DNA from 3 places in the Vibrio ponticus genome. Region 2 is predicted to be linked to each of the others. Evidence: predicted binding sites of a transcription regulator. Region 2 holds the regulator's gene; each other region holds the start of a gene.
What was found. Region 2 encodes MetJ, which represses methionine synthesis genes. Its sites were predicted from a motif close to TTAGACNTNTANANGTCTAA; they were not measured.
Positions count from the first base shown of each region.

Region 1 (5,125 bases), 1.9 Mb from region 2:
GGCAGTTTATTGATACTGGTTATCGGACAATGGGTGACGGTTATCGCGTGCATGATCATGGGGAGCTTTTTCTTCTTTATGACGTTAGACCCTGCCCGAGCGATGAGCTTTGCTGGTGCTTTTACCGCACCTAGCTTTGCGTTTATGGGAATTACCTTCCCGGTGACAGACATGAATACCCTCGCCCAATTTTGGCGTAGTCTGCTACCAATCAGCCACTATATTGAGCTGCAAGTCAGTCAAGTGAGTTATGGCGCCAGTTGGCATGTCTCTATCCAGGAGTTATTGCCTATGCTTGGTTATTTGCTACCACTGATGCTGACCGGATTGCTCATCAAAAAGCATTTAACTGCCGCAGCAATACCTGCCACTGAAAAACAGGAGCACCAATAATGAACCTGTTTGAATTGATCAAAGCCGAACTCAAAGCCTTACTGACCAATCCAGTGGTGATGTTAACTGTGTTTGGTGGGGTGGTTTTCTACTCGTTTCTTTACCCACTCCCTTACAGCCATCAGACGCCAAGGGAGCAAAAAATCAGTGTGGTTAACTTAGATCATAGCCAGACCAGTTATCGACTAGAACGTATGGTTGATGCCACTCCGCAAGTACAGATCGTACAACGAGACTCAACCATTGCAACGGCAAAAGAGGCGTTTTTAGCCCGCGAAATCAGCGGAATATTGGTGATTCCTGAGCATTTCTATAAAGACCTGTTGTTAGGTAAAAGCCCGACACTCTCTTATGCTGGTGACGCTTCTTATTTTCTGGTTTACGGGACGATTGTTGAAGGCTTGGCGCAAGCAGGCGGCACGTTAGCGGCGCAAACCACCGTCAGTCGATTGGTTATGGACGGCACACCGATAGAGCAAGCGGCTAAACAATACTCTCCGACGCAGCTTAATATGAAGCCAACATTTAACCCGCGCATGGGCTATGTGGATTATGTGGTACCTGCGGTGTTTGTGCTGATCTTACAACAAACATTAGCCATGGCATCAGGGCTTATGGGTGGAACGCAGAAGCACGGCAAAGGTTACTGGACTAGCACTCCGGCGTATAAGCTCATCGCAGTGCGCAGCATAGTGCTGGTGACAATTTACTATCTACTCAGCATGTACTATTTCGGCGCTAGCTTTACCATGCATGGCGTCAGTCAATTGGCTCAAGCCAGTGCCCTATTGGCAATGTTGCTGCCTTTCCTATTAGCCTCATGTGCGATTGGCATTTGGCTTGGTGCGATTTTACCACGTAGAGAGCTGGTCACCTTGGTCGTACTGATTAGCTCGATGCCGCTGGTCTTTAGTGCCGGATTTATTTGGCCGACCGGCTCAATCCCGAGCATTATCGTCTGGCTTGCGAATCTCTTCCCAAGTACCCCGGGCATCCAAGGCTTTTTAGCCTTGAATCAGATGGGGGCTACTTGGCAGCAAGCTGCGCCGTATTACACTCAATTATGGATTCAAGCCATAGTGTGGCTAGCAATTGCCATCTGGACGCTCAAACGACAAAAAGTCAAAGCTTAAACCATCAAGGGTGGCACTCGTCACCCTTCTTCTCGTTTCTCATTTCTTGACTCTCAGATCTCGCCTCTCAGATCTACCTTCTCAATTCTCCCCTTCTCAGATCTCAATTCTCGCTTTCTCGCCTCTCCCCCTCATACCCGCCACTCTTGCCATTTAGCGCGCATCTTCTCGATCACGCTCTGCTCGACACCATGAATACTGCCATATTCACCATGACATTCGATGATCTCAAACTCGACTTTGAGCTTTCTCGCTAACTGGTAGTATGGCTGAATCTCCCAGCGACGAACAAAGGTATTGGCGACGACCACGTCCTCTCCTCTGCGCAGCGCTTGCTCGGTTTGCTGCTTACACCATGCATGCGCTTTTTCTAACAAAGTAGGATTAAATCGGTACTCGCCATTTTTATCAATAAAGTACATGTCCGCCTCAAAGTGCTGAGCTTGGAACGTTTTCGCTAGGGTACTTTTACCCGAACCAGGTAAACCACGGATAAGAATAAGCTTCGGCATAATGTGAAAAGACAACCAACTAATTAAATTGAGGAGGCGCAGTATAAACCAGCCACATTGTTATCGCTAACTCGTTCATCTGACGTTTTTACTCTCATAGAACTCACCGTTGAGGTATTTGATCTCGCGTCGTTACCTTGGCTTGGTTTACTACTTCGTCTAAGGTAAATTAAATTTGCTGTCGACATCTTAAAATGATTGTTGTAAGTTTGGATGTATAGACGTCCAAAAAAAACTGCTTTAGGGAGAAAGCCGTGCCGATCAAGATCCCCGATCAACTACCAGCCACTGACGTGCTACGTGAAGAGAACATCTTCGTGATGTCAGAAACACGCGCCGCGACGCAGAATATCCGCCCGCTGAAAGTATTGATCCTTAATCTGATGCCAAAAAAAATTGAGACGGAAACTCAATTTCTCCGCTTACTATCGAATAGCCCGCTGCAAGTGGATATTGAACTGCTTCGAATCGATAATCGTCCGAGCAAGAATACGCCGACTCAGCATCTGGATACTTTCTATCGCCAATTTGAAATGGTAAAGCAGCGCAACTTTGATGGCATGATCATTACCGGAGCGCCGCTTGGCTTAGTGCAATTTGAAGATGTGATTTATTGGGAACATCTGCAGAACATCATGAATTGGGCAAAAGAGCATGTCACCTCAACCCTTTATGTTTGCTGGGCGGCACAAGCTGGTTTGAAGCTGCTCTATAATTTGCCTAAGCGTACTCGTAAAGAGAAGCTTTCTGGCGTTTATAAACACCAAACCGTCAATCCGCTTAGCCCACTACTGCGCGGTTTTGATGACGAGTTTTTAGCGCCACACTCACGCTATGCGGATTTTTCCTCAGAGTACCTCTCTGAGCATACCGACCTTGATATTCTCGCGACATCCGACGTGGCGGGCGTCTATCTGGCAGCGACCAAAGACAAACGTAATGTGTTTGTCACCGGGCATCCGGAGTACGACTCTCACACGTTGCACAATGAATATGTTCGCGATCTTAGCGAAGGTATGGAGCCTGCGATCCCAATCAATTACTACCCAAACAACAACCCAGACAACCCTCCGCGTGCTAGTTGGCGCAGTCATGGACATTTATTGTTTTCTAACTGGCTTAACTACTGTGTTTATCAGCAAACACCTTTCGATTTGGAACACTTTAGTGAAGCGAACTTCACCAAAGACGATTAGGCACAAGCCAGCTAGTTTAAGCAACAAGCACCAAGACCAACTCTGTTGGTCTTTTTTGACCTGACTCGATTTACCCCATTCACAACTGAAACTCAATCTTACCCTGTGCTCGATATACTCAAATTCAACCAATTAGGAGGTGAAGATGAAAGTAAGATTAGTGACGGTAAGCGTATTAGCATTAGCGCTAATAGCTGGATGTGCCAGCGAGCCTATCACTGATTCAATGCCTTCCCACCAGCAAAAAGCGGATGCGCGTATCGAGCTTGCCAAAGGCTATCTCAAACAGCGCAACCTCAGCAGAGCTAAAGAAAATCTCGATAAAGCCTTACAGCACGCTCCCAAGTACTACCGAACCTTGCTTACGCAAGCCGATTACTTTAAGCAAGTCAACGAACCAGAAAAAGCGCGGCAAACCTATCAAACCGCGCTCTACTATCATCGCGACAACAGCTATGTATTAAATGACTATGCGGTCTTCCTTTGCAGTCAACAACAATACCAGCGCGCCAATCAATACTTTGTGCGCGCGACAGCGAACCCATCCTACCCGCATATTGCCAGTAGTTACGCCAATGCCGCTTACTGTGCGCTCAAAGGGCGAGATACTGAGCTTGCGATCGAGTACTTCCGTCGCTCTTTAAGCTATCAACCAGATGACTTCCGAACACTGTTCCATTTGGTTGAATTAGAGATCGCCCATGGCTATTTTGAACCAGCAAGAACGCGATTGATCAGTGCACAGCAGCAATTTGGCACTCAAGCTCAGATCCTACAATCTCTAGTTCGATTAGAAATCAAGGCAGGAAATACCGCAAGCGCGCAGAATTATCAGCTTAAGCTGGCAAAAATAAACCCGCACATCGGCGGGTTTCAATAACATAACATGGTCAATAATTAGTTAACTAATTAATTAGACTTCACCGCCAACCATTTTGCACGCTCAGCTTTATCTTTAAAGCTCCACGCCACAAAGCGGCTAATCTTCTGCCCTTGGCTCATCTCGACAATTACTGCCTCTTTTGCACCGGCTTTTTCGAGATTTTTGCGCAACCAACGAACATTATCTTTTTTCGAGATTAAGGTCGTAAACCATAATACCTGAGTAGCAAATTCACGGCTTTCAAATGCCATGTTTTTCACAAATGCAGCTTCGCCGCCCGGGCACCACAGCTCAGCCTTTTGACCACCAAAGTTAAGTGTCGGCTTACTCGCTTTAGTCTGAGTGCCTTTTTCAACTTTCACCTGACCACGTTTGGCTTTGTGCGCATTGAGGTTATTCAGTTTGCGCTCTGTACCCTGCTGCGCTTCTTCAAGCGAAGCATGAAACGGAGGGTTACAGGTCGTCACGTCATAAAATTCATTCGGCTCAATGATGCTCTTGAAGAAATGGCGACTGTCGCTTTGTAAACGGCACGCCACTTTACCTGTAAGTACAGCGTTGTTTTGCGCGATCTGGTTTGAGTTATCTACCGAGATAGGATCAACATCACTGCCGATAACCTCCCAGCCATATTGGCTTGCCCCGACAATTGGGTAAATACAGTTAGCGCCGACACCAATATCAAGCGCTTTAACTAGACTATGGTTGAGCTTTGGCGCTTCATTGAGCAGCAATTCCGCTAGACGGTGAATATAATCCGCGCGCCCAGGAATTGGCGGACAAAGGTAGCCTTGAGGAATATCCCATTGTGTGACACTGTAATGTTCAGCAAGCAGAGCTCGGTTTAAAAGCTTGACTGCCGTCGGGTCATCAAAGCGAATGGTTTGCTCACCTTTGGGATTAAGTACCACATGCTTTTCAAGTGCTGGTAGTGCTTTTACCAAACGCTCAAAATCATAACGACCTTGGTGTAGGTTACGCTTATGCAGCCCTGCTTTTCCCGCCACG
Region 1 covers NZ_AP019657.1:1,187,843-1,192,967, reverse strand. The annotation lists gene GZN30_RS05275 (ABC transporter permease) at 1-393, shown strand, start outside; gene GZN30_RS05270 (ABC transporter permease) at 393-1,526, shown strand; gene GZN30_RS05265 (ATP-binding protein) at 1,658-2,038, opposite strand; gene metA (homoserine O-acetyltransferase MetA) at 2,293-3,234, shown strand; gene pilW (type IV pilus biogenesis/stability protein PilW) at 3,380-4,114, shown strand; gene rlmF (23S rRNA (adenine(1618)-N(6))-methyltransferase RlmF) at 4,144-5,125, opposite strand, start outside.
Region 1: a site for MetJ is predicted at 2,248-2,267, ahead of metA (homoserine O-acetyltransferase MetA). Genes of this name have one in related genera too.

Region 2 (5,125 bases):
CATGCCAACCCAGTACCTGGGAAAATTTCAGTCGAGCTAACCAAACCTGCCGAAACAGCCAAAGATCTAGCACTCGCATACAGCCCTGGCGTCGCCGAGCCTGTACGCGAAATCGCGCAAAACCCAGATAACGTCTACAAGTACACGTCCAAGGGTAATATGGTCGCGGTGATCTCAAACGGTACGGCAATTCTTGGTTTGGGTAACTTAGGTCCTCTGGCTTCAAAACCAGTAATGGAAGGTAAGTCGCTACTGTTCAAGCGTTTTGCAGGTCTAGACTCGATTGATATTGAGGTAAAACACCGCACTATCGAAGAGTTTGTCGATACCGTCGCCAATATCGCTGATACCTTTGGCGGTATTAACCTTGAAGATATTAAAGCCCCAGACTGTTTTGAAATTGAAAAACAGTTGATTGAACGTTGTGACGTGCCGGTTTTCCACGATGACCAGCACGGTACCGCGATTGTTACGGCTGCGGGCATGCTCAATGCGATTGAACTGCAAGGCAAGAAGCTAGAAGACGCAACCATTGTTTGCCTTGGCGCAGGCGCTGCCGCAGTGGCGTGTATGGAACTGCTAATCAAGTGCGGTGCAATGCGTGAAAAAATCTACATGCTTGACCGTAAAGGCGTGATCCACACTCGCCGTGATGATCTGAATGAATACAAAAAGCTATTTGCTAATAACACTGACAAACGCACGCTAGAAGATGTGATTGAAGGTGCGGATATTTTCTTAGGCGTATCGGGTCCTAACCTGCTACCACCAGAGGATCTCAAGCTAATGGCAGACAAACCAATCGTGTTTGCTTGTTCAAACCCAGATCCAGAAATCAAACCGGAATTGGCACATCAAGTCCGTGATGATTTAATTATGGGTACTGGTCGCAGTGATTACCCGAACCAAGTTAACAACGTTTTATGTTTCCCATTTATCTTCCGTGGTGCATTAGATGTGCGTGCAAGCGAAATCAACGATGAGATGAAGCTTGCTGCGGTAGAAGCAATTCGCCAGCTAGCCAAAGAGCCTGTTCCAGCCGAAGTACTTAAAGCTGCTGGAGTTGAAGCGCTGGAGTTTGGCGCGCAGTACATTATTCCAAAACCAATGGATCACCGCTTACTGCCACGCGTAGCAAAAGCGGTAGCGCAAGCTGCAGTTGATTCTGGTGTAGCGCGTATTGAGATGCCTGAGGGGTATATGGCGTAGCGGAACGCTGCGCTACGGATGCGGGACTGCGGAACGCCTCGTGAAAACGAGGCTTACGGAAGTGGGTACACGGAACGCCTCGTAAAAACGAGGCTTACGGATTCGCGAACGTTCGGCTTCGCCTCTCTACGGACATACCTTACTTTTGTCATCCTCAAGAGTGAGGAACGAACGAGTTGGGGATCTCTGGTTTAATCTAGAAAACAAGATTCCCTACTCGCGCTACGCGCTCTATGGAATGACAAATTGAAGTATGGGCGCTCTATGGATATACCTTACTTTGTCATCCTCAAGAGTGAGGAACGAACGAGTTGGGGATCTCTGGTTTAATCTAGAAAACAAGATTCCCTACTCGCGCTGCGCGCTCTATGGAATGACAAATTGAAGTATGGGCGCTCTAAAACAAAAAACCGCAGCTAATGAACTGCGGTTTTTTTATGTTCTGGTTTTCTCACCATCTGAACTGGTGCTTTAATTCAGATGCAGCAAGAATACGCTAACAATTATTCGTCGAACGCTTCAAATTCGATGCCCATTTCGGTCATAAGCTGCTTAGCTTCTGATGGGATGTCATCTGGGCGGTCTTTACGTAGATCTTCATCTGTTGGCAACGGTTGACCTGTGTAAGCATGCAGAAATGCTTCACATAGCAGTTCACTGTTCGTTGCATGGCGTAGGTTGTTAATTTGACGGCGTGTACGCTCATCGGTTAACACCTTTAATACTTTCAATGGAATTGAAACAGTAATCTTCTTTACTTGTTCGCTTTTCTTTCCATGCTCAGCGTATGGGCTAATGTATTCGCCATTCCAGTCTGCCATTGCGCACCTTCGTTATTGTTAGTCAGTAATTTTTGCAAAGTCTAATTTTAGCGGCTTTTAAGGCTACAAGCAAAGACATATAGACGTCTAGATGTGTTGACGTCTCAGTTTAACAACAGTAAAGTAGCGTGAATGGATTGTGAACGTGATGTATCAATGCTGATTGTGTAGATATATCGCATTCAAACTGACAAGTCACTATTGTTCTGGAAGGATACACTTATGAGCACCCACAAGCCTGCTACTATTGCGGTTCGCACTGGCATCGAGTCTGACACTCAACACCATGCCGTGGTTCCACCAATTTATCTTTCTACCAACTACGGTTTCCCTGCATTTGGCGAAGTGCCTAAATATGATTATACCCGCTCAGGCAACCCAAATCGCGGCTTGTTGGAACAAACTCTGTTTGAATTAGAATCAGGCAAAGGCGCGGTAATTACTAACTGTGGCACTTCCGCATTGAACTTGTGGGCAACCGCCTTTCTCGGACCTGACGATTTGATCGTAGCGCCGCATGATTGCTATGGCGGCAGCTATCGATTGTTTAATACCCGCGCGCAAAAAGGCGATTTCAAAGTTCTATTTGTTGACCAGTCCGATCCGGTCGCGCTTGCTGAAGCGTTAGCGCAAAAACCAAAACTGGTGCTGGTTGAAACCCCTTCTAACCCGCTGGTACGCGTGGTCGATATTGCGGCTTTATGTGAACAAGCCCATGCGGTTGATGCCTTAGTAGCTGTCGACAATACCTTTTTGACACCCGTATTCCAAAAGCCTCTGGAACTTGGCGCTGACTTTGTTATTCACTCAACCACCAAATACATCAACGGTCACTCTGATGTAATCGGCGGCGTTGTTATCACCAAAACTGAGCAACACGCAGAAGAGCTTGCTTGGTGGGGCAACTGCATTGGCGCGACGGGCACCCCATTTGATAGCTATATGACACTGCGTGGTCTACGCACCTTAGGCGCACGTATGCGCGTGCATGAAGAAAGCTCTCGCGAGATCCTTAGCTATCTGCAAAATCACCAAAGTGTCGGCACAATTTACCACCCTAGCCTACCGGAGCATCCTGGGCATGAGATTGCGCTAAAACAGCAATCTGGCTTTGGCTCGATGCTCAGTTTCGAATTCGCTGGCAGTTTTGAGCAGCTTAAAACTTTTGTTAGCGCGCTTAAGCTATTCTCTTTGGCTGAATCCCTTGGCGGTGTGGAAAGTTTAATATGCCACCCAGCATCAATGACGCACCGAGCGATGGGTGAAGCCGCCTTAGCGGAAGCTGGCGTATCTCAACAGCTGCTGCGCCTTTCGGTAGGGCTGGAAGATGTACAAGATTTAATTAGCGATTTAGAGCAAGCCTTTAATGTGGCAGCGGAGGACAACTAAATGAGCGTGGAAAGACAGCTGCACAAGTTTGGTGGCAGCAGTTTAGCAAATCCAGAATGCTACCGCCGCGTAGTCAATATTCTTAAAGAATACTCGCAGCAAGACGATTTGATTGTGGTCTCCGCAGCCGGCAAAACCACCAACAAGCTGATCGAGTTTATTGATGGCTTACACAAAGATGGTCGCCTTGCCCATGAAGCACTACAAGAGTTAAAGAAGTTTCAGACAGATTTAATCGAGCAACTGCTTGAAGGAGAGAGCAAAGAGCCGTTACTTGCTCAACTGAATGATGAATTTAAATTACTTGGTGAGCTGACTGCGCCACTGAGTGAAATCGAACAAGCTTGTGTATTAGGTCATGGCGAAAGCTGGTCTTCACGCCTGCTTGCTGCCCTGCTTAACCAAAATAAGCTGCCTTCTCGCGCCCAAGACTCGCGTGTATTTCTACGTGCTGAAGCAGGTACACAACCAGAAGTTGACCGCGGCGCTTCTTACCCACTACTCAAAGAAGTTCTCGCGCAACATGCTCATCACCGCGTGGTGATCACTGGCTTTATGGCGCAAGACAAACAAGGTAAGACTGTGCTGCTGGGTCGTAATGGTTCTGACTACTCAGCAACCGTGATTGGCGCACTCGCTCAAGTCTCTCGTGTGACCATTTGGAGTGATGTGGCTGGCGTTTACAGCGCAGATCCACGCCTCGTCGCTGATGCTTGCCTACTGCCACTACTGCGTCTTGATGAAGCCAGTGAACTTGCTCGTCTTGCTGCGCCTGTATTGCATAGCCGCACCTTACAGCCTGTCGCGCAAAGCACCATGGATTGTCATTTGCGTTGCAGTTACGAGCCTGAATCCGGCTCGACGCGTATTGAACGTGTGCTGGCTTCTGGTCGCGGTGCAAAAATTATTTCTTCACTTGATGAAGTGTTAATGATTGAACTGCACTTCTCATCAGGGCACGACTTCTTGCGTCTCTCTCAAGAGACGTTAGCTGGCTTAACCCGCGCACAGCTCGAGCCTTTGGCGTATGAAGCGCAAGATGATCAGCATTGCCTGCGCCTCACCTATACCGCAGAAATTGCAGGCGGCGCACTGAGCCATCTGCAAGATCGTGCCATCGAAGCCGAGATTAAGCTCAAAGAGGGCTATTCGATGGTGGCAGCAGTTGGCGCAGGGGTAACCAAAAACCCGAATCATTGCTACGGTTTCTACCAACAGCTGAAAAACGCCCCAGTAGAATTTATTTGCGAATCCGCCTCTGGGTTAAGTTTGGTTGCTGTCCTGCGCAAAACCGAGACCGATACGCTGGTGCAAGGCGTGCATAACCAACTGTTTCAAGCACAAAAGCGCGTCGCGATTGCCCTATGTGGTAAAGGCAACATCGGCAGCAGTTGGCTCAACTTGTTTGCAGAACAAAAACTGGAACTAGAAAAGCGTCGCGGGATGAACTTTGAATTGGTGGCGATCATTGATAGCCAAACCTATTGGTTTGACGCCAATGGTATCGATGCATCACAAGCCAATCAGCGTTTTGATGCCGAAGCGATTGAATACCAATCTGGCGAGTGGATCAAACGTTTAGGCGCGATTCAAGGCTATGATGATGCGGTGGTGTTAGATGTCACTGCCAGCCATGAACTGGCTGAGCGTTACGTCGAAATTGCAGAACAGGGGATGCACCTGATCTCAGCCAACAAAGTGGCAGG
Region 2 covers NZ_AP019657.1:3,071,122-3,076,246, reverse strand. The annotation lists gene GZN30_RS13895 (malic enzyme-like NAD(P)-binding protein) at 1-1,209, shown strand, start outside; gene metJ (met regulon transcriptional regulator MetJ) at 1,713-2,030, opposite strand; gene GZN30_RS13885 (O-succinylhomoserine (thiol)-lyase) at 2,253-3,419, shown strand; gene GZN30_RS13880 (bifunctional aspartate kinase/homoserine dehydrogenase II) at 3,420-5,125, shown strand, end outside.

Region 3 (5,125 bases), 3.1 Mb from region 2:
GATGGGGTTAATGGCTGCGCCGGTGATCACCTTGGTTACTGCACTGCTTGGTTTTGTGACTGTTCGTCTACGTAAAGTTTGGCAAGAACAGCAAGCCGCAAAAGTGAAGCATTAATCCGTTGATATAGCTTTTGGGTTGCCATGTTCCTTTTGGGCTACCATGATCTAAAAGCTGACCAACAACCTCTTTAACTAATAAAGGCAGCCAAATGGCTGCCTTTATTATTTCATCTGAGATTTACTCGCTCTTTTGAGCTTCTTTTTCTTCTTGTTTGGCTTTCTCTATCATAGGGGTAATGGTTGATCCTTGAATTAGGATTGAGAAAACAACCACTGAGTAGGTCATGACGAGAATGATCTCTTTCACGTCGATGAGCTTATCGGGAATGACCCAAATACCTGCCGGAATCGATAGTGCCATTGCTAGCGCTAGTCCACCTCTTAACCCGCCCCATGTAAGAATACGAATCGACCAAGAGTTGTAGCTTCGGTAACGTTTAAAGCCGATGTATGAAAGGAAGACACTTAAGTAACGTCCCGTCAGCACCAATGGAATGGCAAATGCCATTAGGATGAAGTCTTCTTTGTGGAATTCAAACAGCAGCATCGACATACCGATCAGCAAGAACAGTAAGCCATTGAGGAATTCATCGACCAATTCCCAAAAGTGGTCGAGGTGATCTTCACTCTCTTTTGAAAAACCGATGTAGCGTGTCCAGTTACCAATCATGATACCTGATACCACCATCGCAAGCGGTCCTGACACATGCAGTACTTCAGCAAACGCATAACCAGCGGTTGGGATACCGATAGTCAGTAGTAGCTCCATGGAGTGGTCATCAGTGGCACTAATCAGATAATGGAAAATTAGACCTAGCGCGAAACCATAAACAATGCCGCCGACCGCTTCTTGTAAAAACAGCATACTTACGCTGCCCACTGTTGGTGCTTCATTACCGAAGGCGATGGTGTAAATAGTGACGAAGATAACTAAGCCGAAACCATCATTGAATAGTGATTCCCCTTCAATTTGCGTAGAGATGCGTTTTGGTGCATTTAGCTTTTTGACAATGGCAAGAACCGCGATGGGGTCAGTGGGAGAGATTAGAGCGCCGAAGAGAAGGCAGTAGACCAGTTCAAAGTGAATTCCGATGATTTGGCAGAATCCGTAAAGTGCAAAACCGATAAAGAAAGTGGAGAAGAGAGTCGCGCCAAGCGCTAAAACGGTAATTTCCCACTTTTGGTCTTTTAAGTTGGAGAGCTTAATGCCAAGACCACCGGCAAAGAGCAGAAACCCGAGGATGCCTTTAAGTAAGAAATCTTCAAAATTTATACTGGCGATGGTGCTGGATGCAATTTCAGTGAGTTGGAACCAATCATTTTGACCCGCGATCAAGATGAGCAATGACAGCATCATCGAACCGGCGGTAATCGCAATGGTGGTTTGCATCTTACCTATTTTGCTGTTTATAAAGGCAATTAACATTGCCGCGGCGGATAAAAAGCAAAGAGTGTAGTAGACCGACATGATGGGACTCTTATGTTACAAATTGTAAATAAGAATTTTGTGCCTAAGTGTGGCAAATGGCAAACACTATTTAATCAATTGATTGTCAGTAATTTAGTTTTTTAGACGTCTAGACTCCTTTTTTCTCTGTGATAGGATGGGAGTACAAACAAAGGAATGAGGCTGTATTGTGGGAAGCAAGTTAAGACAACAGATAGTAGCGCAGCTTAAGCAACGTATTATGCTGATCGATGGTGGTATGGGCACCATGATTCAAGACTACAGACTGGAAGAACAAGATTATCGTGGTGACCGTTTTGCCAACTGGCACTGCGATCTTAAAGGCAACAACGATCTGTTGGTTTTATCTCAGCCAGGTTTGATTAAGGATATCCATAATGCTTATTTAGAAGCGGGTGCGGATATTCTTGAAACCAACACGTTTAACGCGACAACTATCGCTATGGCTGACTATGACATGGAGAGCCTTAGTGAAGAAATTAACTTTGCCGCAGCGCAATTAGCTCGCCAAGCGGCAGATGAGTGGACGGCAAAAACGCCAGAGCAGCCGCGTTATGTTGCTGGCGTACTTGGTCCAACTAACCGTACCTGTTCTATCTCACCCGATGTTAACGATCCTGGTTATCGTAATGTCTCTTTTGATGAGCTTGTCGAAGCTTATTCAGAATCAACTCGCGCACTAATCAAAGGTGGCTCTGATCTGATTCTGATTGAAACGATTTTCGATACCTTGAATGCCAAAGCGTGTGCCTTCGCGGTGGATAGTGTTTTAGAAGAGTTGGATGTTGAAGTACCGGTAATGATTTCCGGTACGATCACTGATGCCTCTGGTCGTACCCTTTCGGGGCAAACCACAGAAGCTTTCTACAATTCCCTACGTCACGTTAAACCGATTTCCTTTGGTCTTAACTGTGCTCTTGGTCCGGATGAGTTGCGTCCTTACGTTGAGGAACTGTCGCGCATTTCTGAAACGTTTGTTTCAACTCACCCTAATGCTGGTCTACCAAACGCTTTTGGTGAATATGATCTCTCTCCTGAAGATATGGCGGAGCATGTTAAAGAGTGGGCGCAAAGTGGTTTCCTTAACTTAATTGGTGGCTGTTGTGGTACCACGCCTGAGCATATTCGCCATATGGCGATGGCAGTGGAAGGCGTTACGCCGCGTGCTTTACCCGATCTTCCGGTTGCTTGCCGTTTATCGGGGCTAGAGCCACTCACGATTGAGAAAGAGACGCTGTTTGTGAACGTTGGTGAGCGAACTAACGTGACGGGTTCGGCGCGCTTTAAACGTTTGATCAAAGAAGAACTCTATGATGAAGCGTTAGATGTTGCTCGACAGCAAGTCGAGAATGGCGCACAGATCATCGACATCAACATGGATGAAGGCATGTTAGATGCTGAAGCCTGTATGATTCGCTTCCTTAATTTGTGTGCATCAGAGCCGGAAATTTCCAAAGTGCCAATCATGGTCGACTCTTCTAAATGGGAAGTGATCGTGGCAGGTCTTAAATGCATTCAAGGCAAAGGGGTGGTTAACTCGATTTCTCTTAAAGAAGGCAAAGAGAAGTTTGTTGAGCAGGCAAAGATCATTCGTCGCTTTGGCGCCGCTGTCGTGGTGATGGCATTTGATGAAGTTGGTCAGGCGGAAACTCGTGAACGTAAGTTAGAGATCTGTACCAATGCTTATCGTATTTTGGTCGATGAGGTTGGATTCCCACCAGAAGATATCATTTTTGACCCAAACATTTTTGCCGTCGCGACCGGCATTGAAGAACACAATAACTATGCAGTCGATTTTATCGAGGCAGTAGCGGATATTAAGCGCGATTTACCCCATGCGATGATCTCTGGCGGTGTCTCAAACGTGTCATTCTCGTTCCGTGGCAATAACTATGTACGTGAAGCGATTCATGCGGTGTTCCTCTATCACTGTTTTAAAAACGGTATGGATATGGGCATCGTTAATGCTGGTCAGTTAGAGATTTACGATAACGTGCTAGATAAACTGCGTGAGGCAGTCGAAGACGTTGTGCTTAATCGCCGCGATGATGGCACAGAGCGTCTGCTTGATATTGCGGCAGAGTATGCTGGTAAGGGGGTCGGCAAAGAGGAAGATGCTGCTGCGCTGGAGTGGCGCAGTTGGGCGGTTGAAAAACGCCTCGAGCATGCATTGGTAAAAGGCATTACCGAGTTTATCGTTGAAGATACAGAAGAGGCTCGCCTCAATGCATCCAAACCATTAGAGGTGATTGAAGGTCCACTGATGGATGGTATGAACGTGGTCGGTGACTTGTTTGGTGAAGGTAAGATGTTCCTTCCGCAGGTTGTGAAGTCTGCTCGAGTAATGAAGCAGGCGGTTGCACACTTAGAACCATTCATCAATGCCTCAAAACAAGCGGGCAGCTCAAATGGTAAGATCCTACTAGCAACGGTGAAGGGCGATGTGCACGATATTGGTAAGAATATCGTTGGCGTGGTTTTGCAGTGTAATAACTATGAAATTATCGATCTCGGTGTGATGGTGCCGTGTGAACAGATTCTCAAAGTCGCCAAAGAAGAGAATGTCGATATTATCGGTCTCTCTGGACTGATTACCCCATCGTTGGATGAGATGGTGCATGTAGCCAAAGAAATGGAGCGGCTTGATTTTGACTTGCCGCTATTGATTGGCGGCGCGACCACATCGAAAGCGCATACTGCGGTGAAGATTGAACAGAATTACCAACACCCAGTGGTGTATGTTAACAATGCCTCACGAGCGGTGGGCGTGTGTACTTCGCTACTTTCCGATGTGTTGCGTCCACCTTTTGTTGAAAAACTCGATGCGGATTATGTTCGTGTACGTGATCAACATAACCGCAAGAAACCTCGTACTAAGCCAGTGACGCTTGAGCAAGCGCGCGCTAATAAGGTGGCGATCGATTGGGAGGCTTATACGCCGCCAGCACCAGCCAAACCTGGTGTGCATGTATTTGATGATTTTGATGTCGCTACATTACGTAAGTATATCGACTGGACGCCGTTTTTCATGACTTGGTCGTTAGTCGGTAAGTATCCGACTATCTTGCAGCATGAAGAGGTAGGTGAAGAGGCGCAGCGTCTATTCCAAGATGCCAACGATTGGTTAGATAAAATTGAACGCGAAGGGCTACTCAAAGCACGCGGTATGTGTGCGTTGTTCCCTGCTGCCAGTGTCGGTGATGATATTGAAGTTTATACTGATGAGTCGCGTACAGAGGTAGCGAAAGTACTGCATAACTTGCGTCAGCAGACTGAAAAGCCAAAAGGGTTTAATTACTGTCTATCGGATTATATTGCGCCAAAAGAGTCAGGTAAGTTGGACTGGATTGGTGGCTTTGCAGTTACAGGTGGCGTTGGGGAGCGTGAGCTAGCAGATGAGTTTAAAGCGCAAGGTGATGACTACAATGCGATTATGATCCAAGCTGTTGCGGATCGTCTCGCCGAAGCCTTTGCTGAATATCTGCATGAGCGAGTGCGCAAAGAGATTTGGGGTTACAGTGCGGATGAAAATTTATCTAACGATGATTTGATCCGCGAAAAGTACCAAGGTATTCGTCCTGCTCCGGGGTACCCGGC
Region 3 covers NZ_AP019657.1:1,393-6,517, forward strand. The annotation lists gene GZN30_RS00005 (DedA family protein) at 1-115, shown strand, start outside; gene GZN30_RS00010 (cation:proton antiporter) at 239-1,528, opposite strand; gene metH (methionine synthase) at 1,698-5,125, shown strand, end outside.
Region 3: a site for MetJ is predicted at 1,630-1,649, ahead of metH (methionine synthase). Genes of this name have one in related genera too.